DNA from 2 places in the Arthrobacter sp. PvP103 genome. Region 2 is predicted to be linked to the other one. Evidence: predicted binding sites of a transcription regulator. Region 2 holds the regulator's gene; the other holds the start of a gene.
What was found. Region 2 encodes LexA, which represses DNA repair genes until DNA is damaged. Its sites were predicted from a motif close to TCGAACANNTGTTCGA; they were not measured.
Positions count from the first base shown of each region.

Region 1: the regulator LexA is predicted to act here: its motif matches at 4,930-4,945, upstream of JOE41_RS01505 (DUF6504 family protein).

Region 1 is NZ_JAFIBQ010000001.1:325,672-337,492, forward strand. It holds gene thrS (threonine--tRNA ligase) at 1-864, opposite strand, end outside; gene JOE41_RS01500 (DNA polymerase III subunit alpha) at 1,008-4,508, opposite strand; gene JOE41_RS01505 (DUF6504 family protein) at 4,505-4,837, opposite strand; gene JOE41_RS01510 (hypothetical protein) at 5,292-5,678, shown strand; gene JOE41_RS01515 (chorismate mutase) at 5,683-6,009, opposite strand; gene JOE41_RS01520 (VOC family protein) at 6,024-6,446, shown strand; gene JOE41_RS01525 (SOS response-associated peptidase) at 6,454-7,182, opposite strand; gene JOE41_RS01530 (mycoredoxin) at 7,361-7,618, shown strand; gene JOE41_RS01535 (lipoate--protein ligase family protein) at 7,708-8,457, opposite strand; gene JOE41_RS01540 (DUF2177 family protein) at 8,474-8,863, shown strand; gene JOE41_RS01545 (thioesterase family protein) at 8,906-9,709, opposite strand; gene JOE41_RS01550 (endonuclease/exonuclease/phosphatase family protein) at 10,033-10,737, shown strand; gene JOE41_RS01555 (SulP family inorganic anion transporter) at 10,765-11,821, shown strand, end outside.
Region 2 is NZ_JAFIBQ010000001.1:3,997,201-4,009,021, forward strand. It holds gene JOE41_RS18275 (class I SAM-dependent methyltransferase) at 1-465, opposite strand, end outside; gene hflX (GTPase HflX) at 915-2,483, shown strand; partial or broken gene JOE41_RS18285 (ATP-dependent DNA helicase) at 2,476-4,549, shown strand; gene lexA (transcriptional repressor LexA) at 4,628-5,377, opposite strand; gene JOE41_RS18295 (LysM peptidoglycan-binding domain-containing protein) at 5,703-6,203, shown strand; gene JOE41_RS18300 (histidinol-phosphate transaminase) at 6,346-7,464, shown strand; gene hisB (imidazoleglycerol-phosphate dehydratase HisB) at 7,554-8,180, shown strand; gene hisH (imidazole glycerol phosphate synthase subunit HisH) at 8,177-8,932, shown strand; gene JOE41_RS18315 (hypothetical protein) at 8,933-9,091, shown strand; gene priA (bifunctional 1-(5-phosphoribosyl)-5-((5-phosphoribosylamino)methylideneamino)imidazole-4-carboxamide isomerase/phosphoribosylanthranilate isomerase PriA) at 9,146-9,892, shown strand; gene JOE41_RS18325 (SseB family protein) at 9,906-10,835, shown strand; gene JOE41_RS18330 (MFS transporter) at 10,894-11,821, shown strand, end outside.

The DNA.
Region 1 (11,821 bases), 3.7 Mb from region 2:
GCCCTTGGGGTGGAACACCGGAAGGCCGGAGCCAAGCTCGTCCGGGAAGGAGAACAGGTCCAGTTCGGCGCCGAGTTTGCGGTGGTCGCGGCGTTCGGCTTCGGCGATGCGTTCCTGGTAGGCCTTGAGGGCGTCCTTGGTGGGCCAGGCGGTCCCGTAGATGCGCTGCAGCTGCTGGTTGTTCTGGTTGCCCAGCCAGTAAGCGGCTGAAGACCGGGTCAGGGCGAACGCGTTGGAGATGAGCTTGGTGTTGGGCAGGTGGGGTCCGCGGCAGAGGTCGCACCAGACGCTGTCCCCGCTCTTGCGGTCCACATTGTCGTAGATGGTGATGTCACCCGCGCCCACCTCGACGTTGACGCCTTCCCCGGCGTCGGCGGCGTTGTTCTTCTTGCCCAGGAGTTCGAGCTTGTAGGGCTCGTTCTTCATGGCTTCGCGTGCCTCGTCCTCGGACACCACGCGGCGGACGAACTTTTGGTTCTGGTTGATGATTTTGAGCATCATCTTTTCCAGGGCCTTCAGGTCTTCCGGGGTGAACGGCTCGGCGACGTCGAAGTCGAAGTAGAACCCGTCCGTGATGTACGGGCCGATGCCGAGCTTGGCGTCGGGACGCAACTGCTGCACGGCCTGGGCCATCACGTGCGCGGTCGAGTGCCGGAGGACATTGAGCCCGTCCGGCGAATCGATGGTGACGCCTTCGATGTCCGCACCCTCAGGGAGCGGCTGGTCGAGGTCTTTCAGTTCGCCGTTTACTCGGGCAACCACAACGTCGCGGCGCTCAAAGAAGAGTTCCGCGCCGGTGGTCCCGGTAGTCACCTTGGTCTCTTCGCCGTCGACGATGAGGGTGATCTGCTGGGCATCTGACACGGGTGTCTCCTATTCAAAGTTAAGGCTTCGTAGCTTGTGGCGTACGGGGACCACAGCCAGCCTCGTCCATGCTATCGGTTGAGAGATAGGCCGACCAAAGCGGCGCGTCCGGCCCAAGCGCCTGACCTCTTTCCGGGTGGAGCTCAGCTGCCGAGTCCCGTGATAGCCAGGTTGCGGCTGATTCCGTCCAGCGGCCCCTGCAACTGGAGGGCCGGATCCCAGGGGTCAGCGGATTGTTTTTCCGGGTACGGGAGGGTCTCGGTGCGGCTCAGGTCCCACGCCATGGTGGCGCTGATGCTGATCCCCCGCGGCCCGGTCCTGCGGGTGTTGCCCCGGATCAGGAGCAGCCGGGTGCCGAACAGCAACGGGCCGGCCAGCTCCTGTGCCTCATGGAAGAACACCGAGTCCACGCAACCGGTGCCGTCGTCGATGCTGATGAAAACCACCCGGCGCCCTCCGCGCATCGGGGGTGTCTGCGTGGCGATCCGGACTCCGGCCACCAGTACTTCCGTGCCGTTTCTGAGCCCCAGGAGCTTGTCCGCCGTGGTGACTCCCAGCTTGTCGAGCAGGGGCCGGTGGCTGGTCATCAGGTGTTCACTGACATCCACGGCCATAAGGTCAAGCTCGGCCCTGACGTTATCGATCATGCTCGGAGCAGGCAGTTCGGCCTTCAGGTTCCTGAGTTCAACATCGCCCAGGGGCAGGGACAGCTGGCCCTCGATGACCTCAACACCCTTTTTGGAAGGACGGTTCTGGAGGGCCTGCAGGTGCTGGACGAGGTCAGCCCGGTTGGCGGCTCCGCCGGATTCGCGGTGCAGGGTATCGAAGGCTCCCAGCTGGGCAAGCCGCTTGATGCTGGGTTTACTCAGCCTGGAGCGGGCACGCAGGTCTGCCAGCGAGTCGTAGGGCTGCCCTGCCACGATCCTTTTGAGTTCAGCCCCCGAGAGCCCGTAGATGCCGTTCAGGCTTAACCGGATGCCCAGCTTGCCGCGGTCCGGACCAGATCCGACCCGTTCCACACGGTACTCAGCGTGGCTCCGGTTGATGTCCAGGGGCAGGATGGGGATCCCCAGCCGCCGCGCTTCGGCCACCAGGAGCCGTTTGGGGTACATGCCGGGATCGTGTTCCCATAGCCCGGCCAGGAAAGCCTCCGGGTGGTGGGCCTTCAGCCAGGCGGACTGATAGGTGGGCACGGCGAAGGCTGCCCCGTGTGCCTTGCAGAAGCCAAAGCTGCCAAAGGCCTTCAGCGTTCCCCAGACCTTATCCACGACCTCGGGGGTGTAACCCCGTGCCCGGGCTTCCTTGCGGAAGAATTCCTCCACCTTGGGTTCCAGGAGTTCGTTCCCCAGGGCGCGGCGGAATTCGTCAGCCCGGGCCAGCCCGCATTTTGTCATGACATCGAAGGTCTTCAGGATTTGTTCATGGAACACCGTCACGCCATGGGTTTCCTGGAGCACGGGCTTGAGGTCCGGATGCGGATAGACCTCCGGCGCAAAACCGTGGCGGTGTTCCAGGAAGGGACGCACCATGTCCGACTTCATGGGCCCCGGGCGGAACAGCGAAATGTCGATGATGAGGTCGTTGAATTCACGCGGGGCCATCTTGCCGATCAGTTCCCGCTGCCCGGGGGATTCTATCTGGAAGCAACCCAGGGTGTGCGTGCTCCGGATCAGCTCGTAGGTTGGTTCGTCATCCAGTGGCACCGCGTTAAGGTCAATGCGGCCGTCAGCCGCGATGTAGTCCGGGCCCGTTCCGTCCGGGCCGGGTCGATGGGCGCCGGCTGCCACTACCTCGGCCTTGGTGGGATGCAGCCTGATAACTTCCCGGACAGCAAAGGCCATGGCGCTCTGCATCCGGACGCCGAGGACGTCCAGCTTGAGCATGCCCATCGGGTCCATGTCGTGCTTGTCGAACTGGCTCATGGGCAGGCCAAGTCCGCTGGGCTGGACGGGTGTCCTGTCCAGCAGGGTGGCATCGCCGAGGATCACCCCGCAAGGGTGCATCGAGATGTGCCTCGGCAGGCGGTCCAGCCTCTCGGTTAAGTCAACTAGCAGGTCCAGTTGCTGGTTTTCCGCGAAATCCCGCTGCTCCACCCTGCCCGCGAACTCTTTGAGCTCTGGCTTTTCCACCAGGGCTTCACGGAAGTTCCTTGCAGAGAAGCGCCAAAGCTGCTTGGCGATCTCGCCGATGTCGCCGTCGTCCATGCCAAGCGCCATACCGGCGTCACGGACCGCACCGCGAGCGCGGTAGCCGTTCTGCATGCTCATGAGCGTGACGCGTTCCGCTCCGAAGCGGTCAAAGATCCGCCGGTAGACATTGTGCCTTTCGGCACTTTCGACGTCGATGTCGATGTCCGGAAGCGTGGCCCTGTCACGGGAAAGGAATCGCTCGAAGATGAGGTCGTGCTGCAGGGGATTCACCTGGCTGACATCAATGAGGTAGTTCACCAGGCTGGAGGCGCCGGATCCCCTGGCCGCTGCCCTGACTCCCATTTCCAGGATCATCCGGGAAACTTCGGCCACGGTCAGGAAGTAGGAGGCAAATCCCAGATTGGCGATGATCCGCAGTTCGTGTTCCAGCCGTGCCCGCATTTCCGCCTCGGGCTTCCCTGATATCCCCGGGAACCGGCGTCCGATGCCCGCCTCGCAGCGCAGGGTCAGCTCAACCAGGGGGTCGCCCGCAATGCCGATGACGGACGCCTCAGGAACAACCGGCCGCTTCCATCCCATATCAGTGACGGGATCCATCCGGCAGCGGTCCGCGAGCGCCTCGGTCTGGCCCAACAGCCTCGTGAGGTCAGTGGCGCCGTAGCCGGCGGCATGGATGATTTCCTGCCCGAGTTCGAGCATTTGGGCGGATGTTTTCAGCCACCCCCTTCCATTGGGCTGCAGCAACGGCTCCGCTGTCAGCTCGGGAAGCGATTTCAAGGTGCGGGCCGAATCCAGCACGTCCGCCGTGGCTGCGCCATCCTCCGCGCAGTACCGCACCGCGTTGGTCAGTACGGCCGGAACGCCGTGCTCGGCAGCAAGCTTGAGCATGCGCACTGCATGGGCAGTGCTCAGCGCCTCACCGGGAGCACTGAGGTGCGACACCACTTCGGCTGCCACGGTTCCCTTCGGCATGCCGTCAAGCCATTGTTTGAAAAGCGTGCGGGGGCGAAGGTACCGGCGTCCGCCCATTGCCCTCCCGACATCGGAATCCGGTCCCACCAGCACCGTCAGCACCGGCTCCAGTGTTTCCGGGTGCAGAGCCCGAGAAGCGATTTCGGCGCGGGTCACAGCGACTGGCACCACTCCCCCGGCTTTGCCGGAGGTACGGGCATGGGCATCTGAAATCAGCCGGCAGAGGGCGCGGTAGCCCGCACCGTCGTTGTGTCCGTGGGCAAGCACGACGACGCGGCCGGCGAGCTGGGTGCGGAGGTCGCCGTCGTCGTCGAAGACCGCCAGGTCAACCCCGACGACGGGATCCAGGCCCGCCGACATGCAGGCCTTGAGGTGTTTGACGGTGCCGTACAGGCCGTCCCTGTCGGTGCAGGCAAGCGCCGTGGCGCCGTCGGCGGCAGCCGCCTGGGCGAGCTCATCCGGCCAGGACACGCCATAGTGGGCACTGAAGGCTGTGGAAACGTGAAGATGGGTGAAACTCATGCTGATTGTGGCCTTAGGGCATCGTGGATCTTCAGCAACCTCCACCGACCGTTTCCGATGTTCCTTGTCAGGTCAAGGGTGAGTGTTTCATGGGGTTGCGGGGTTTCCTTGGCACCGGTTGGCCGGACCTGGACGCGCCAGATTTCGTGATCCACCAGTCCCGGGCCGGTTCCCAGCGGCGCCCGGGTTTCCTCCACCCACCACTGACGGCGTTCAAACCAGTGCACCGGCTCTGCGCAGACCGTGTAATGCCGACCTGCCCAGGTGAGTGCGGACGGCTGGCCGGCTGGCGAGCAGACGACGTCCACACCTTCGCTGAACAAGCCCATCGGCGCCTCCCGGAACTGCACTCCCCTTCCCGAACAGGCGATCGCACCGCCGGCGGGGAGAAACTGAATTGATTCGATTTGAGATACTTGGTTCGAATATATCTTCGAATAATTCAAGTCTACGCCGGAGCCGGGACAAAAACTACAAGCCCTCGGGTTCAGGGCTGCCGGCGACTGATGTTGTTGTTAACGCCCGGAGGAATCCGTAGCGCTCAAGGATCGGCCTCCGCATCCGTCCGGAGTGCCGGTCGTACACAGCGAGTAAGTCCCTTGCGGAAGTCACTGGCCCCCGCGCTACCGCCGCCGGCCTGGAGCCAGAGGACCGCCGGCCGGCCCCACTCCTGCTGGTCATTGATATTCGAACATATCTTCGAACACTTTGGATCCAGGCCGGAGGCTGACAAAACCTTGATCAGGGGTGGACGGACGGGAGCGCAGGGAGCAGGATGGAGCCATGAGCTCCCACGACGCACTCCTGAAGCACGTAGCCATCGCCGCCAAGGACTCCACCTTGGTGGCGACTTTTGATATAGACGGCAACATCCCCGGGGCGGGCGCCTACGTTGTGGGCCTTGTCGCGGCCACGCCGGATCATTCCCATCAGCGAAGAATGGGAATTGAGTTCATGAACGGCGAAGCTGTGTCCTTCTATTGCTTCAGCCACGACGGCACAGAGGAGAATTTCGACCTCAGCGGCGTGACGCACTCAGGCAGCACCATTACCGGCAACTTTCCCATGAGTACCGTCCTGGGCCTGGAAAAGGGTCACCTGATGACGGCCTTCAGCGACGCTGACGGCAGGGGCTACCAGGCAAACGTGCCCGTGGAAGAATCCCTCTGAGCCGCTAGTTGCTGGCGTTGTGCACTTTCATCTCAAGCTCGGTGAAAGCCGTGATCATCGCCCGGTAGGTCTTCTCCACGATGTCCGGGTCGATGTCCTTCTTCTCGGCGGCGGCGCGGACATGTTCGATGACCTTCTCCACCCGGCCGGGAGCCCGGACCTCCGCGTCATCACCCTTCAAGGTGCCTGAAATCCGGATCAGGCGTTCACGGCGGGCAATCAGGGTGACAATCTGCTCATCAACTTCATCGACGGCCACACGGACAGCTGCGAGCTGCTCCCTGTCGGCCTGGGCGTCTTTGTCGTGTCCGTGATTTGTGGGCATGTGCATGACAGTATCTAAGAATGCAGCCTCGAGTCGACTTCATTTCATTGGGCGTCCGCAGTGTTGATGCCTCCCGCGCCTTCTACGTCAACGGCCTCGGCTGGCCGGTCCACCGGGAAGTCCCCGGCGAGGTGGTGTTTATCCAGGCAAATCACGGCCTCATTCTTTCCCTCTGGGACGCGGGCCAGATGCAGGCCGAAGCCTCCGTGGACATCCCTGCCGGGGTCCCCTGCATCACGTTGAGCCATAACGTGGGCAGCACGGCGGACGTTGACCGGGTCATGGCCGATGCCGAGGCTGCCGGGGCCACCGTGGTGGCCTCGCCGAAAACCCAGCCCTGGGGCGGGTACACCGGATACTTCGCGGACCCGGACGGCTTCCGCTGGGAAATCGCCTTCAATCCCACCTGGTCCGTGGACGCCGCCGGCAACGTCACGGTCTGAAAGCCGGCTAGAACAGGCTTCCCACCGGCTGGATAAGTTCCGGCGAGTCATTTTTCACATTCCCGACGGCGGTGCCAACAGCATCGATGGTCCAGCCTTCGGCGACGTCGTGCGCACCGGCCCGGACCAGATCCACCAGCCCCGCGGCATCGTCCGCCTGCGGATCCAGCCATGCCTGCATGGTCTCGCGGTCCATGGGCAAGGGCACCCTGTCGTGCAGGGCGGTGAGTTCAGCCAGCACTCCCCCGGCGTAGCCGTCCGGCGGTGAATCGGTCGTCATGATGGAGGTGGAAAGCATCCAGCGCTGCGGGTCCCCCTCGGGCTTGGAGGGATCCTTCCACCACTCATACAAACCGGCGAACACCAGCGGCCGGCCGTCCTTCGGGTGCACATAGTAGGGCTGCTTGCTGCGGCCTTCACCCTTCCACTCGTAGTAGCCGTCCGCCGGAACCGCGCAGCGCCTGGAGCGGGTCGCCTTGCGGAAAGCCGGCTTCTCCAGGACGCTCTCGCTTCGCGCATTGATCATTTTCGAACCAATGGAAGGGTCCTTGGCCCAGGACGGCACCAGCCCCCAGCGGGCCACGTGCAGTTGCCGGACCGGGCTGCCGTCCACCAGCCGCTCCAACAGGATAGGCACGTCAGCGGTCGGGGCAACATTCCACGACGGCGGAACCACCAGCTCCTCTTCCAGTTCTGCGTCAAATTCTGCCAACAGGTCCCCGACGGCCCTGGCCATCACGTAGCGTCCACACATGGCACCAGCATGCCACCGCCCGCATCCGGTGTCACCCGGCGTAACCATGGCGTTCCTACGGCACCCCTGCGCCAGGGGAATACCGGCGGCCGGGTTACGGTTGAGGACAAAGACATCTGATTTGATAACGACGAGCAATAACGAGCTTGAGGAGAACTCCGTGGATTTCACTCCCGAATCCGGCACCATCACCATGTTTTCGACCACCTGGTGCGGATACTGCAACCGGCTGAAGAAGCAGCTGGACGCCCAGGGCATCGGTTACACCGAGATCAACATCGAAGAAGTCGAAGGCACCGCCGACCTCGTGGAACAGCTCAACGGAGGCAACCGCACCGTCCCAACCGTGCTATTCCCGGACGGTACCGCCGCCACCAACCCGTCGGCAGCCGAAGTAAAGAGCCGGCTCGCGGCCTAGGGGTCATCTCATTCAGCGCAGAAGGCCGGGCACCGCGGGTGCCCGGCCTTCTGCATATCCGCAGGTTCCGGCAGCCCCTGCACCGCCGGCTAGCCCCGCAGGCTGGCAAAGTCCGCGTAGTCCAGCTGCGCATAGCCGGCGTAGGTGTTGATGACCGCCGCTTCGATGGCCGCGACGTCGAGTCCGGGAACCAGGTCGTCCACCGCGCCGGCAGTTGCCGGGTTCCAGTCCAGCCCCAGGGCCGCGTAGCTGGCTTCCAGGACTATGCGGATCGGTGCCGAGTTCTGCACCACGATGACCGAACTGAACAGCCAGCCTCCTGAGACCACCCGCTGGGCCGTGCCGATCAGTTTGACCCGGTGCTGCGGATCTGCCGGGTCGAGGCCGTGGACGCTGAACTCACCCGGGCAGTACTCACCCGGGATTTCGCCGACGGCGGCGTGGACCCCGGCGCTCCGAAGCGCGTCCGCCAGCATCCCGCCGAAGAAGGCGAAGCGCCCCTTCGCGCCGGCAATGGCATCGGCGTGAGGTTCCACATGGTCGACGATCAGCGTTCCCTGGTGGTAGGCCGCGGCCCGGCCGCCGGCCTTCCGCACCAGCGGTTCAAAACCCAGCTCCCGGCAGGCACGGGCGGCAGCCTCAAAGCCGGGAAGGTGCGCGTCGCGCTGGCCGAAGGCGACCGTGGGAGCAGGGCGGTAAAGCCTAAGCGTCGGGCCGATCCGCCCGGTCTTAGCCATGCCCAGCAATTCAATGCCGAATTCGAGGTCACGCGCCGCACCCAGCGACTCCTCCTGCCGGACAATGGTCAGCGAGGCTGGTACGCCGGCCGCATGCTGCATGTTGCTAAGCTCCCTTATGGTCATTCTGCAATTCCTGGTCGTCGCCGCTGCGTTCGCCGTCATTGACGCCATCTGGCTCAAGACGATGAACCCCTATTACCGCCGACAGATTGGTGAGCTGCTGGCCGACAAGCCCAATCTAGGGTACGCGGTGGTCTTCTACGTGATCTACATTGCCGGCATTGTCTTCTTCGCCCTGCGCCCCGCGCTCGACGGCGGCAGCTGGCTCAGCGCCGTCGGCTACGGTGCCGCCCTGGGCGCCTTCGCCTACGCCACGTACGACCTCACCAACGCCGCGACGCTGAAAACGTGGCCCTTGCAGCTGATCGTTGTGGACATTCTCTGGGGCGCGGCGCTGACCGGCCTGGCCACGCTGGCCGGTTGGCTGGTATTCCACCAGAACTAGGGGCAGCAGGACCAGCCCCGCAACAACGGACCTCCGCAGCAGCTACGTCCTGCGGAGGGTCAGGATCTGTTCCGCCCGGCCGAAAGGCCCGGCGAGGTCGTGGAGCACAGTTGACGTCAGCCCGATACCGTCGGTGCCGAAGGAGACGGCGTTGTCCAGGCCCAGCCAATCGCCGGAGGGTTTCCGGTACATGTGGATCTGCAGGTCCAGGTTGGGGAAGGCATAGCTGTCCTTGCCCGGGGGTACGCGGGCGGCTATTCCGTTCGCCGTATCAACCAGCCCCATCAGCCGTGCGACGTCGCCGCTGTCCTCCCTGTCGGTGAGCGGATGCGCGGTGCGCAACCAGACGGTGCCGGAGCCCGGACGGTGTCCGTCCGCAACGCGCATCTCAAGGGAGCGGATGTAACCTCCCGGCCAGACGCTCGCACCGTCGTATGGCGAGCACTCCTCCGGCCCGGGAATGCGGGTGTCTTCCACCGCGGCCACCGCCGATGTGTCGGACGTGATCATCCGCCAGGCAGTGGCCCGGATGGCCACCCGCCCCCCGGCCACCAGTTCGGCCTGGAGCAGTTCGATGGTGCGTCCGGGGCGAAGCGTGGTGGTCAGGACTTCGAAGTCGCCGCCCGGAATCAGTCCCAGGATCTCGTAGCTCAGCCGGGCCATCCTGACGTCGTCCCGCGGCGAGTGCCGCTCCAGGCAGTCCGCCATGATCCCGGACGCGGGCGCCATGTGCTGTTCATGCTCGTTCCAGGCGCCCTGGGCATGAATCGTGGAACGGAATCGTCCGCCGCCCAATGACTGGTAGTAGAACCCGCCCTCGGCAAGTTCCGGAAGTGCAGCAGTCAACGTCGACCCTTTCGCATGGCTGGTGATGATCCCAGAACACACTATCGCCTGCCGGCCCGCAGCATCCCCTCGTCCTCACAGCTTCCTCATATCAGGGCCTCACGGCCGGCATAAGTCCGGAGCCTGGAAATTAGGGCTTGACTCCTCTCAAAAACAAACAGCGCAAGGGCAGGCGGGGGACGACGGCACGGCCGCGTCCCCCGCCGTGATGCTGCACTGTTTCTGTGGAGTCTTTCTGCGCTGCCTTCCTGTGCTCGGCACCCCGTACGGACTAGACTCAGGAGTCGGTTCTCCTAACTACGCTCGGAAGAGGTAATCCCCTGATACGAGTCATCAGCTACAACCTTCGCAAGCACGCGGCACGCGGCGAACTGCTGGATCTGGCCCGCGACTTCGGGATAGATGCCTTGTGCCTGCAGGAATGCGACACCACCGATTTGCCGGACACGCTGGGCCCGCTCCACCTGGCCGATTCAACGAAGGGCAACAGGCTGGGGCTCGCCATCTACTACCGGATGGACCGATTCACGGCCTTTGATACCAACACGTTCGCGTTGAAGAAGTCGTTGCACGACCGGGTGCTGGCCCCGGCCCATGAGCGTTTGATCGGCACACGGGTGGTGGACAATGAAACAGACCATGAGCTGGTGATCGCCTCATTCCATGCCGCTCCCCTGACGGCCTCCAATTCGTTGCGCCGCAAACAGATCAAGGCGGCACACGCGGAGCTCCTGGGCATGGGCAGCGGGCTGATGACGCTTATGGTGGGCGACTTCAACTACCCGTTCTTCACCAAGAACCTCACCGAACACATGAAGAATTCCGGCTACGAACTCTCGCTCAGCGACCGGCGAACCTATACGAGGTACAAGGTCTTCAAAGGCCATTTCGACTTCGCCACCTCCCTCGGCCTGGACATCGAGAGTGTGGAAACCCTGCCGCGCGGCGCCTCGGACCACCTTCCCATCCTGGTGTCAGCGGAGTACGGCCAGGATTACGGACCCATCCAGGGAACGCCCCAGCCCTGACGCCGACCACCAGCCCGGGAGGCCCCAGTGCGCCGCGATTGGATCCTGAAAGCCGTTCCGGGCATCCAGCTGGCACGGACATACCAGCGGTCCTGGCTTCAACCAGATCTGGCCGCCGGAGCAGCCCTTAGCGCAGCCCTGATACCGGCCGGAATGGCCTACGCTGAAGCCGCCGGCCTTCCCGCGATCACCGGACTGTACGCGTCTGTGGTTCCCATGCTGTTCTACGCCGTTTTCGGGCCTGCCCGGGTAATCATTGTGGGGCCCGATTCTTCGCTGGCGCCCATGATCGCCGCCGCTGTGCTCCCGCTGGCAGGACGGGATCCTGACCATGCCGTGGCGCTCGCAGGCGTCCTGGCCATCCTGATCGGAATCTTCCTTGTCGCCGGCCGGATCTTCAGGCTGGGCTTCGTCACCGGACTGTTGTCCAAGCCGATCCGGGTGGGCTACCTCAATGGCATCGCGCTCGCCATCATGGTCAGCCAATTGCCCAGGCTGCTTGGGATCACGGTATCGGGAGACTCACTACCGGCCCGGGCCACGGAGACGGCCGAAGCCGTTGTGGGGGGAGCCACCAACCCTGTGGCGCTGCTGTTCGGAGCTGCCACGGTGGCAATCATCGTGGCCGGCCGCTCCCTCCCCGGTAAGGTGCCCGGCGTGCTCCTGGCTGTGGGGGCCTCCATCGCAGCGGCCGCCGCCCTGGACCTCAGGGATGCCATGCCCATGGTCGGAGCGCTTCCATCGGGCTTGCCGAAACCGGCCCTCGAGGGCGTCACTATGGAGGACGTCGCCGGCCTCATTGGACCTGCTGCCGGTATCGCGCTCATCGCCTTTGCCGATACGTCGGCGTTGTCCAAAAGCCTCGCAGGACGCCGCGGCATCCACACCAGCGGCAACCAGGAAATGGGGGCGCTGGGGATCGCCAACGTGGCAAGCGGCATGCTGGGCGGCTTTCCGGTCTGCGGCAGCTCATCCCGGACGCCGATAGCGCTCGACGCCGGGGCGCGCACCCCCTTCAGCGGCATCGTGGCGGCAGCCCTGGTGGTGGTATTCATGGTGGCAGCCCCCGGGGTGACAGCCTATC
Region 2 (11,821 bases):
GCCCGGCGCCAGGCGGGGGAGCCAGAGCAGCAGCAGGGAGTGCAGCTCGTCCTTGCCGATCCGGATGGGGGGATTGGACCAGATCGTGTCGAAGCGGAGGCCGGGATCGACGTCGTCAGGCAGGCTCGCGGTCACGTTGTTCAAGCCCAGCAGGCCGGCATTTTCATTCGTCAGCGCCACGCAGCGTTCGTTCACGTCCACGGCGTAGACATGCGAATGGGGCGCCCGGAGGGCCATGGTCAGGGCGATCGGACCCCAGCCGCAGCCGATGTCCAGCAGGTTGCCCTGGGGTGAAGGGGCCGGCACGTCGGCCAGCAGCACGGCAGTTCCCTTGTCGATACCGTCGGGGCTGAAGATGCCGCCGGACGTCTGCAGCCTGCGGGTTTCACCGGCAAGTTCCACGGTTAGCGGCTTGCGTGTGAACGGCCCGGCGGGTTGGGCGCTGAAATAGTGTGCAGACTCCATAACTCGCCAGATTAGTTGCCGTACGCGCCGATGGGAAACGGGGACGGGAACCGAGCACGGACACCGGTCTGCTAGTGTTTAATCCATGTTCTTGATCTTCGAGTAGCCGGCACGGGCCACAGCCCGTCCCGCAGCGACGCAGGTATTCACCTTCCGCTCTGTGCGCCGTCCTGCCGTGATTCTCCGGCCTGACATCCCGCCCGTACTACTTGGAGTCCAGCAATGCTGATCATCTGACCATGCGCATCCCCTCAGGACAGGCGCATCCGCAACCCCCGACTGCCTTCCAGGCGTCCGCCTCCGTTACCGCCCGTACAGCCGCCCGCTGCCCCGCAGCCGCCGGCATTCCAGGAGCCCGAATGACCCATAGTCGTCAGCCCAGCGCGAATACCGCCCCGCAGACAAACAATCAGCATTATTCTGAAAGTGTCGAATCTTCAAAGGAGAACATGACCAACCAGCCCAATACCGGATCAGATTCAGCCTCCCAGGACATGAGTCCTGAGGAAATCCAGGCTGTCATCGACCGGATTCTGTCCAAGGATGTCCCGGCACGTGCCGCCGGCTCCGCCCCGGAAAATCCGCGCGGAGTTCTGGGTTCGGCCCAGGCGATTTCCCGCCAGGACAGCGAACACAGCATCTTCGACGGGGACCAGCAGGACCTCGAGGAACGCCGGGCCCTGCGCCGTACCGCCGGCCTTTCCACCGAACTCGAAGACGTCACCGAAGTTGAGTACCGGCAGTTGCGCCTCGAACGCGTGGTGCTGGCCGGCCTCTGGACCGAAGGCACCCTCGCCGACGCGGAAAATTCGCTCCGCGAACTCGCTGCCCTTGCCGAAACAGCGGGTTCGGAAGTCCTCGACGGCATCGTCCAGCGCCGCGCCAAGCCTGACCCCGGTACCTTCCTCGGCTCCGGCAAGGCCCAGGAGCTCAAGGACATCGTGATGTCCACTGGTGCCGACACCGTAGTGGTGGATGCCGAGCTGGCACCTTCACAGCGGCGCGGACTCGAGGACATCGTGAAGGTCAAGGTGATCGACCGCACGGCGCTGATCCTGGACATCTTTGCCCAGCATGCCAAGAGCCGCGAAGGCAAAGCCCAGGTGGAGTTGGCGCAGCTCGAGTACCTCCTCCCGCGCCTGCGCGGCTGGGGCGAATCCATGTCCCGCCAGGCCGGCGGCCAGGTGGGCGGCGCAGGAGCCGGAATGGGCTCCCGTGGCCCCGGTGAAACCAAGATCGAACTGGACCGTCGCCGGATCCGTACCAGGATGGCCAAACTGCGGCGCGAAATCGCCGCGATGAAGCCGGCGCGGGAAACCAAGCGGGCCAACCGCCGTCGTAATTCCGTGCCGTCCGTAGCGATCGCCGGGTACACGAACGCCGGCAAGTCCTCGCTGCTTAACCGGCTGACCGATGCCGGGGTCCTGGTCGAGAACGCCCTGTTCGCGACGCTGGATCCGACCGTCCGCAAAGCGGAAACAGCCGATGGCCTGGGCTACACCCTGGCGGACACCGTGGGCTTCGTCCGTTCCCTTCCCACGCAGCTGGTGGAAGCGTTCCGCTCCACGTTGGAGGAAGTGGCCGATTCGGACCTCATCCTGCACGTGGTGGACGTCTCGCATCCCGATCCGGAAGGCCAGATCGCCGCGGTTCGGGCAGTGTTCAGCGAAGTGGACGCACGCAAGGTCCCGGAGATCATCGTGCTGAACAAGGCCGACGCCGCGGATCCCTTCGTCGTGGAACGCCTCAAGCAGCGCGAACCCCGCCACGTGGTGGTCTCCGCCCGCACCGGGCAGGGCATCGCGGAGCTCCTGAAGGCGATCAGCGAATCCATTCCGCGGCCGAGCGTCAAGATGGAGCTGCTGATTCCCTACAACCGCGGGGACCTGATCAGCAAACTCCACGAAACGGACGCCGAAATCCTTCGCCTGGATCATGAGGAGGAGGGCACCCGCGCCCTCGTCATGGTGCGCGAAGGGCTCGCCGCTGAACTGGAATCCTTCATCAGCAATGTCTGATCCCGGGGCCGGAGAAACCAGCGGCTCCGCCGGCGAGGAGTTCGTCATCGAACTTCTCGACCGGGCAGTGTCCGGCATGGGCGGACAGAGCCGCAGCGGCCAGCACGAGATGGCCAGGCAGGTGGCGCGCGCTATCGACAGCGGCGACCACCTGCTGGTCCAGGCCGGCACCGGCACGGGCAAGTCCTTGGCATACTTGATTCCGCTGATTGCGCATTCACAGGTCAGCGACAAACCCACTTTGGTGTCCACTGCCACCCTGGCCCTGCAGACCCAGATCGTGGGCAGGGACCTTCCCCGGCTGCTGGAAACCATCACCCCCGCGCTGGAGCGCCCCGTTAAGGTCGCGCTCGTCAAGGGCCGGGCAAACTACGTCTGCCGGCACAAGCTCGACGGCGGGTTCCCCTCCGAAGAGCCTTCGGAGGGACAGCTCTTCTCCCTGGGCGAGGACACCAGCGTCCCGCACTTCGCCGCGTCCTTGGGCGGTCCGGCCTCGCAGCTGGGCAAGGAAGTGGTCAGGCTCCGGGAGTGGGCTGAGAAAACGGCCACGGGGGACCGGGATGAACTGATGCCGGGGGGTGACGGACCGTGCCTGGCGGCAGGTGTCCGTCACGTCGATGGAATGCCTGGGCGCGCAGAAATGTCCCATGGCTGCCGAGTGCTTCAGCGAACTGGCCCGCCAGGACGCCGCCGAGGCTGACGTCGTGGTCACCAACCATGCCATGCTGGCCGTCAGCGCCTTCGAAGGCCTGGCAGTCCTGCCGGAGTACGACGTCGTGGTGGTCGACGAGGCGCACGAGCTGCAGGACCGGGTAACGGGAGCGGTCTCCGGCCAGCTGTCCGTGGCCATGGTCCACGCCGCCGCCTCCGGCGCCCGGAAAAATACCGGAATCACGGTGGATGCACTCAATAACGCTGCTGCGAACCTTGAACTGGCCATCGCCGGAGTCCCCAGCGGCCTTCTGCCCAACGGCCTCAACGACGAACAGCTCGACTGCGTCGATCAGTTGCGGGAAGCCTGCCGCGCGGCCCTTTCGGACTCGAAAGGTGACAGTGCGAATACGGCCGACGGCGGTCGCCAGCTTGCGCGCTCACGCCTTATGGTCATCCTCGAGCTCTGTGAACGCCTGATCGCCGCCCGGGAAAACCGGGAAGTGGTCTGGTTCTCGCGGAACAGCACTTTTGACCCGCAGCAAGGCTATTCGCAGCCGGACGACGCAGCACCGGCCTTGATCAACATCGCCCCGTTGAGCGTGGCGGGGAAGCTCCGTGACGGGCTCTTTGCCGGCCACACAGTGGTCCTCACCTCAGCCACCCTCGCGATCGGAGCGGCGTTCGAGCCGGCTGCGGGAGGGCTTGGGCTGGTGGGGCCGGGCGCTCCCAGCTGGACCGGCGTAGACGTCGGGTCCCCGTTCGACTACCCCAAGCAGGGGATACTGTACGTTGCCAGCCATCTGCCCAAGCCCGGCCGCGGGACGTCGCCCGAAGCCCTGGATGAGCTGGAGAAGCTGATCCGGGCGTCCGGCGGCGGAGCACTGTGCCTATTCTCCTCGCGGCGGGCGGCGGAGGAGGCGGCTGAGGCGATGCGCCCGCGGCTGGATGTCAGCATCCTGTGTCAGGGCGAATCAACGATGACGGCCCTGGTGCGGCAGTTTGCGGACGAGCCGGACACCTGCCTTTTCGGCACAATGTCCCTCTGGCAGGGCGTCGACGTTCCCGGCGGCTCGTGCCGGCTGGTGGTCATTGACCGGATTCCTTTCCCGCGGCCGGACGATCCGCTCATGACGGCGCGATCCCGGGCGGTGGCCCAGGCGGGCGGCAACGGCTTTATGTCGGTGTCGGCCACCCACGCGGCGATCCGGCTCGCGCAGGGAGCCGGCCGGCTGATCCGCTCCACGGGCGACAAGGGCGTTGTGGCTGTCCTTGATTCCCGGTTGTCCACGGAGCGGTACGGGGGCTTCCTGCGGGCCGCCCTGCCGCCTTTCTGGCCCACCACCGATCCGGCGATTGCGGTTGCTGCGCTGTCGAGGTTGGCCCAGGCCCCGACGGCGGCGGCCACAGGCTGACAACGCGTGCCGTTGCCGCCGGCACCTGACCGTTTCGGGGGCCCGAAGACGGGTCCCCGAAAGCGGGCTGCCCAGCGGCTACAGCGAGCGAAGCACGGAGACGACCTTGCCCATGATGTTGGCGTGGTCGCCGAGGATGGGCTCATACTGCGTGTTCTGCGGCAGGAGCCAGGTGTGGCCGTCCCGTTGCCGGAACGTTTTGACTGTGGCTTCATCATCCAGCAGGGCTGCCACAATGTCGCCGTTGACCGCGTCACTCTGCCGGCGGACCACAACCCAGTCGCCGTCGCAGATGGCGGCGTCGATCATGGAGTCGCCGGTCACCTTCAACATAAAGAGCTCACCGTGGCCAACCAGTTGCCGTGGCAGCGGCATCACGTCCTCCACCACCTGGTCAGCCAGGATGGGGCCGCCTGCGGCGATCCGGCCGACCAGGGGGACCATGGCCGTGTCGGTTGCGGTGGCCAGTTCGGAGACGGCCAGTCCGCCAATAGTGCGCAGCCGCGCAGGCTTCTCTACACCTGAGATTTTGGCAGTACCTTCATCCAGGGTCAGCGGCATGAGCACTTCCATGGCCCGTGGACGCTTCGGGTCGCGGCGGAGATAGCCCAGCTTCTCGAGCTGCGAGAGCTGGTGGGTGACGCTGGAGAGGCTGGCCAGGCCCACGGTGTCGCCGATTTCACGCATCGACGGCGGATAGCCGTTGTCGTTGACGGACCGCTGAATGGTTTCCAGGATCTTCTTCTGCCGTACCGTGAGGCCCTTCGGCTTCGCTGGTGACTGCTGGCTCCGCTGCGTAGCCCTGCCGCCGGTGGCTTGTGCTGCCATGTTCGCCAACGCCTTTCCGTTCCACCCGGCCTCCGTGGCTGCAGCTGCCGGGAACTTCCGGCCTGAAAATGTCAGACCCTGCTGATCAACTGCAGAAGTGGTTGATCTGTAGCTCAAACGTAGGCCAGCCCCACAGCTTTTTCAAACATTTGTTCTAGTGAGTCTCGACAATGTTCGTTAATAAGTGCTAGAAAAGAACAAGCAACGTTCGAATATGTGTTCTAGTCCAAAACCCGGTTCGGTCCTATGTTCGAAGACCGGGCGGGCGGATGGCAGCTTCAGGAACATGCCGGGCAGCACAGTCAGGTCCAGGAGGGCTCAGTTCATGTCAGCAACAAGCGCTATTCATGGTTCGCGTTTCAAGGGTTCGGCCGGCCGGGGCCGCGGCGATAACGTATCGGAGTTTCCGGGTTCCACCGGGCAGGAAGCCGGGGCCCCGGGAATTCAGGGCTTCAACTGGGAGGAGCGTCCCGCGGCGAAAGCCGTGAAGGCGGCGAGGGCAAGGTCCACGCAGCCGCCCCTCCGCCTGACGCGCAGGGGGCGCATCGTCCTGGTGGGAGTGCCGCTGATCCTGTTGACGGTGCTGCTGATCTCGCTGGCCGGCTTCCTGAACTCGCCGGCGAAGGCGGCGGATTCCGCGTCCGAGCTTTCCGTGACCCCCACAGTGTCGGTGACGGTGCAGCCGGGCCAGTCCTTGTGGGAGATTGCCGGCTCCGTGGCGCCGGAACGAGACACCCGGGACGTTGTTGCCGATATCGTTCAGCTCAACAACCTCGACGGCGGCAGGGTCATGCCGGGCCAGCAGATCTTTGTCCCCGCAAGCTAAGGCCCGACGCTGACGCCCCGGAACCTGCCCAGCCGCCAACGCCCCGCGCTCCGCACCGGCGGCGGGCCGGAGACAAGCCCCGGCGGCGGGCCGGAAGCGTCACAGTTTCAATGCCCCGGCCACCCTCACTTAAACTGTTGAAGTGACTGACCAGCTAGAGCGCCTGAACCGACTTCCCCTCCGGACCAACCTGCGTGGCCTCACCCCGTATGGTGCGCCGCAGCTGGACGTTCCCATCCTGCTCAATGTCAACGAAAACACCCATGGCGTTCCGGCCGATGTCCTCGTGGCCATTTCCGAGGCCGTGACCGCGGCTGCTGCGGGGCTGAACCGCTATCCGGACCGTGAGTTCACCGAACTCCGGGAGCGACTGGCCGAGTACCTTGGCCACGGCCTGGGTGCGGAGAACATCTGGGCCGCCAACGGATCCAACGAAGTGCTGCAGCAGATTCTGCAGGCATTCGGCGGTCCGGGACGTACCGCACTTGGTTTCCCGCCCACGTACTCCATGTATCCCCTCCTGGCGAGCGGGACCGACACCGAATACATCGTCGGCCAGCGTGCGGACGACTATGGCCTCAGTGCCGAATCCGCTGCGCAGCAGGTCCGGGAACTGCAGCCGAACATCGTTTTCCTGTGTTCACCCAACAACCCCACCGGCACCGGGCTGGGACTGGATGTGGTGGAGGCCGTGTATGCGGCAGGCGAGGCCAGCCAGACCGTCGTGATCGTCGATGAGGCTTACCACGAATTCGCGCACGACGGCACGCCCAGCGCCCTCACCCTTCTTCCGGGCCGTGAGCGGCTTATCGTCTCCCGAACCATGAGCAAGGCATTTGCGCTGGCCGGAGCACGCCTGGGCTACATGGCTGCCGCGCCCGAGGTTGCGGATGCACTGCGGCTGGTGCGGCTGCCGTACCACCTGTCCGCTATCACCCAGGCCACTGCGCTGGCTGCCCTGACCCACCGCGAGGCACTGATGGCCGACGTCGAAGACATCAAGCGGCAGCGCGACCGGATTGTCACGGAGCTGACCAGAATGGGCCTGAAGCCTGCCGCGTCCGACTCCAACTACGTTTTCTTTGGCGGCCTGGAGAACCCGCACGAGGTCTGGCAGGGGCTGCTCGACCGCGGGGTCCTGATCCGGGACGTTGGGATCCCCGGGCACTTGCGCGTCACGGCAGGCACTGAGACGGAAACCACAGCCTTCCTGGAAGCCCTTGAACTGATCCTGACCGGCCAGCCCAGCGTCCCGGCCTAAACTGGAGTCAGACCCCCGGTTCCCAGGGACCAGTCCCACGCCCCCCGTAACCAGACGTTATTTCTCCTTACATCCAAAGGACACAACACATGAGCACCAACGGATCCATTGCTGCCGAGGCCAGGACCGCACGCATGGAGCGTTCCACGAGCGAATCGTCCGTGCTCGTCGAAATCAACCTCGACGGCACCGGCGTCTCGGACATCAGCACCTCGGTTCCGTTCTACGACCACATGCTGACCGCATTGTCCAAGCACTCGCTCATCGACATGACGGTCAAGGCCACCGGGGACATTCACATTGACGTCCACCACACGGTGGAGGACGTCGCCATCACCTTTGGCGAGGTCCTTCGGACTGCCTTGGGCAACAAGGCCGGCATCCGCCGCTTCGGCGAAGCCACCGTGCCCCTCGACGAAGCCTTGGCACACGCCGTGGTTGACGTCTCCGGGCGTCCCTACCTGGTACACGGCGGAGAGCCTGCGGGCCAGGAATACCACCTGATCGGCGGACACTTCACGGGTTCGCTGACCCGCCACGTCTTCGAAGCCATCACCCTGCACGCCGGCATTTGCCTTCACATGAACGTCATTGCGGGACGGGACCCGCACCACATTGTGGAGGCCCAGTTCAAGGCGTTTGCGCGGGCACTTCGCGCGGCCGTTGAACCGGATCCCCGCGTGGAGGGCATCCCCTCCACCAAGGGCGCACTGTGACCGGGCCGGTCCTTCGCGACGGAGCCATTTTTGATCCCGCCGCGAACGTGAAGCCTGCTTCGCCCGAGGGCAAGCCCACGGTCACCGTCCTTGACTACGGTTCCGGGAATGTCCGGTCAGCCGTGCGTGCGCTGGAGCGTGCGGGCGCCGAGGTCATCCTCAGCGCCAGGCCGGAAGACGTCCTCAATGCTGACGGACTGCTCGTGCCCGGGGTCGGGGCATTCGAAACTGTCATGCGCGAACTCAAGGCAGTGGACGCCGTACGGATGATCGGCCGGCGCGTCGCCGGCGGCCGTCCCGTCCTGGGCATCTGCGTAGGCCTTCAGGTGCTTTTCGAAGCCGGTGTCGAGCACGGCACCGAAGCGGAGGGCATGGGGGAGTGGCCCGGCAAAGTGGAACTGCTGCCTGCCGAAGTAGTGCCCCACATGGGCTGGAACACCGTGACGGTTCCGGAAGGATCCAGGCTCTTCGAGGGCGTCGAAAACGAGCGGTTCTACTTCGTCCACTCGTACGGTGTGCAGCACTGGGACTTCGATGTCATCCAGCCGCGCATGGCGGCGCCGCTGGTCACCTGGTCCGAACACGGCGCACCATTTATCGCCGCCGTGGAGAACGGACCGCTGTGCGCCACACAGTTCCACCCGGAAAAGTCCGGCGACGCCGGTGCCCGGCTGCTCCGCAACTGGGTGAACAGCCTGCGCCGCGGCCAGGGCGCCGCAGCCGCCCCCGCCAGTGCCGGGCCGGCCGCCTAGATGTGGTCGATTGCCCTGATGGGCCTCGCCGGCCTGCTGGTCGGCGGGGCGCTGTCCTTCAGGCAGCAGCAGAAGCCCCTCTGGACGCAAATTGTTTTTTACGTTCTGGCCGGAATGGCGCTGCTGGCCGCCTACCTGCTTACCTTGCCGGCCGGCTAGCCGGCGCCGCACCTCCCGATCTACGCAGCTTCACTACAACCTGAGGACCTGAAGATGACCACCGAAACGCCGCTGCCCGTACTGGAACTGCTGCCCGCCGTCGACGTCGTGAACGGCCAGGCGGTCCGCCTGGTCCAGGGCGAAGCCGGCAGCGAGACAAGCTATGGCACTCCGCTGGAAGCTGCGCTCAACTGGCAGGAACAGGGCGCCGAGTGGGTGCACCTGGTGGACCTGGATGCCGCCTTCGGCCGCGGCTCGAACGCGGAACTGCTCCGCGAAGTCGTGGGCCGGCTGGACATCAAGGTAGAACTTTCCGGCGGCCTGCGCGACGACGAGTCACTCGAGAAAGCCCTGGACCTGGGCGTTGCCCGCGTCAACCTGGGCACTGCTGCGCTGGAAAACCCGGAATGGACGGCACGCGCCATCGACCGCTTTGGCGACAAGATCGCCGTCGGCCTCGACGTGCGAGGAACCACTCTGGCAGGCCGCGGCTGGACCAAGGAAGGCGGCGACCTCTGGGACGTGCTGGCACGTCTCGAAGAAGCCGGCTGCGCCCGGTACGTGGTCACCGACGTCACCAAGGACGGCACCCTGCAGGGTCCCAACGTTGAGCTGCTCCGCAAGATGGTGGAGCGGACCGGCAAGCCGGTGGTGGCCTCCGGCGGCATCTCAAGTCTGGGAGACCTCAAGGTCCTGCGCTCCCTAGTTCCCCTGGGCGTCGAAGGCGCCATCGTTGGCAAGGCACTCTACGCCGGTGCATTCACGCTGCCGGAAGCGCTGGATGTCGCAGGCCGCCGCTAGGCAGGTAGCCATCATGGAACAGCGACCTCCAGCACGGGAACTGCCCGGCCACATCGCAGCCGCACTGGCTGGCTCCGGGGGCGCCACGGATTCGGCCGGGCAGCCTTGGGCGGGCCGCAGCCTCGCCGGCGAGGATGCGAGGATCCATAACTTCGAGGACGACGACGGCACGGCCGACGCCGGTTACCTCGCCGCGGTTGCGGCTCTCCGCTCGGCCGCAGGCGACGAAGCTGCCGTGGTGGAGTCGCTGGCCGCTGCCCGGGTGTTCGTTCCGATCGTTGCCCAGCTGGCCGAAGAAAGCGTTCATCCGGCAGCTCCGCAAGGTAACACCCCGCACGGCGGCGGGGCCCATGGCGACGAGGCCCACGGTGACCAGCTGCACGGGGACAAGCAGGCAGACATGGCGCTGGTAACACTGAAAGCGCCGGACGGACGGACGGCGATGCCGGTCTTCACCTCGGCAGCAGCGTTGTCCGCGTGGCATCCGCAAGCCCGGCCGGTGGCGGTATACGCCGCCCGGGCGGCGCTGTCCGCGGTGGCCGAAGGCGCTGAACTCCTGGTTCTGGACCCCGGTTCAGAGTACACATTCGTTGTCCGCCGCCCGGCCGTCTGGGCCCTCGCCCGGCAGCAGGATTGGCTGCCGTCCTACGCGGATCCGGAGCTTGCCCGCGCCATGGCCCAGGCAACGGCCGGCTACCCGTCCGTGAGGCGTGTGGAACTCGAAGCGGGAGGCGGTGTCGCTTCGGCAACAGCCGGCGGCGCCATTGTGCCCGGCGGCGGTCCGGGCCCGGAGCTCCGGGTGGTGCTGTATCTGGCAGACGGACTGGACGCGGCCGGTGTCCAGGCAATCGTGGCAGGTCTTAACGCCGAGTGGTCCCGGAATGCGGTCTTCGCCGAGCGGGTTGATTCGATCGAGGTAAAGTTGCAGCGCGCAGCAAAGTAGTCGGCGGCAGGCGGGTCACACCCCGGTTCTGCCCTGGGCAGGACGAAGGACGTACCCCGTGAATTTCGCTCTCTACAAGGAGCTCCTGGCAGTCAGGCCCATCAGGCGCCTGCTGACTGTCGGAATGATTGCCCGCATACCGCACTCAGCGGCCGGGGTACTCCTGACGCTGCACATCGTCCTGACCCTCGGTGAGGGTTATGCCGCCGCCGGTGCTGCGGCGGCGGTCATGACTATTGGAATCGCCCTCGGCGCCCCGTGGCGCGGACGCAGGGTTGACACCGTAGGCCTTCGCAAGGCACTTGTGCCCTCCGTCATTTCCGAGACCGTCATCTGGTCTGTGGTGCCGCATGTTTCGTACCAGTGGCTGCTGGCGCTGGTCTTCGTCGGCGGCCTGCTCACCCTGCCCATCTTCAGCGTGGTGCGCCAGTCCCTGGGGGTACTGGCGAGCGGTGAGCAGCGTCGGACGGCCTTCGCACTGGACGCGATCGCCACGGAGTTGGTCTTTATGCTCGGCCCCGCAGCGGGCGCAATTGTGGCCACTGCCGGTTACTCGGTTCTCGGGTTGACTGTGGTGGGCGTGTGCACCTCCGTGGCCGGACTCTTCCTGATGTGGTTCAACCCGCCCACCCGCAGCGCGGTGCCGGATGACGAATACGAAACGGACCAGCAGGAGGGCGCGGAAGTGGCCGTCGTCGCGGCGGCTCCGGCGCATCTGCAGGAAGCTGCTGCGGAACTCGCCCCAGTAGCGGCAGGTGAGCTCCGTCGCTCAGGATTGCGGCACAAAGTGGCACACAACTTCGTCTGGTTTACCGCGGCCGTGGCAGCGGTCTTCGCCGTGGCCGCAGGGGCGGGCATGGTGCTCAGCGGTACGGACGTGGGGATCGTGGCCGCCTTGGAGACCGGCGGGCATCAGGCGGAGATCGGGCTGGTCTTCGTCTTCTGGTGTGCGGCTTCCGTGGTCGGCGGCCTTCTCTACGGCGCCA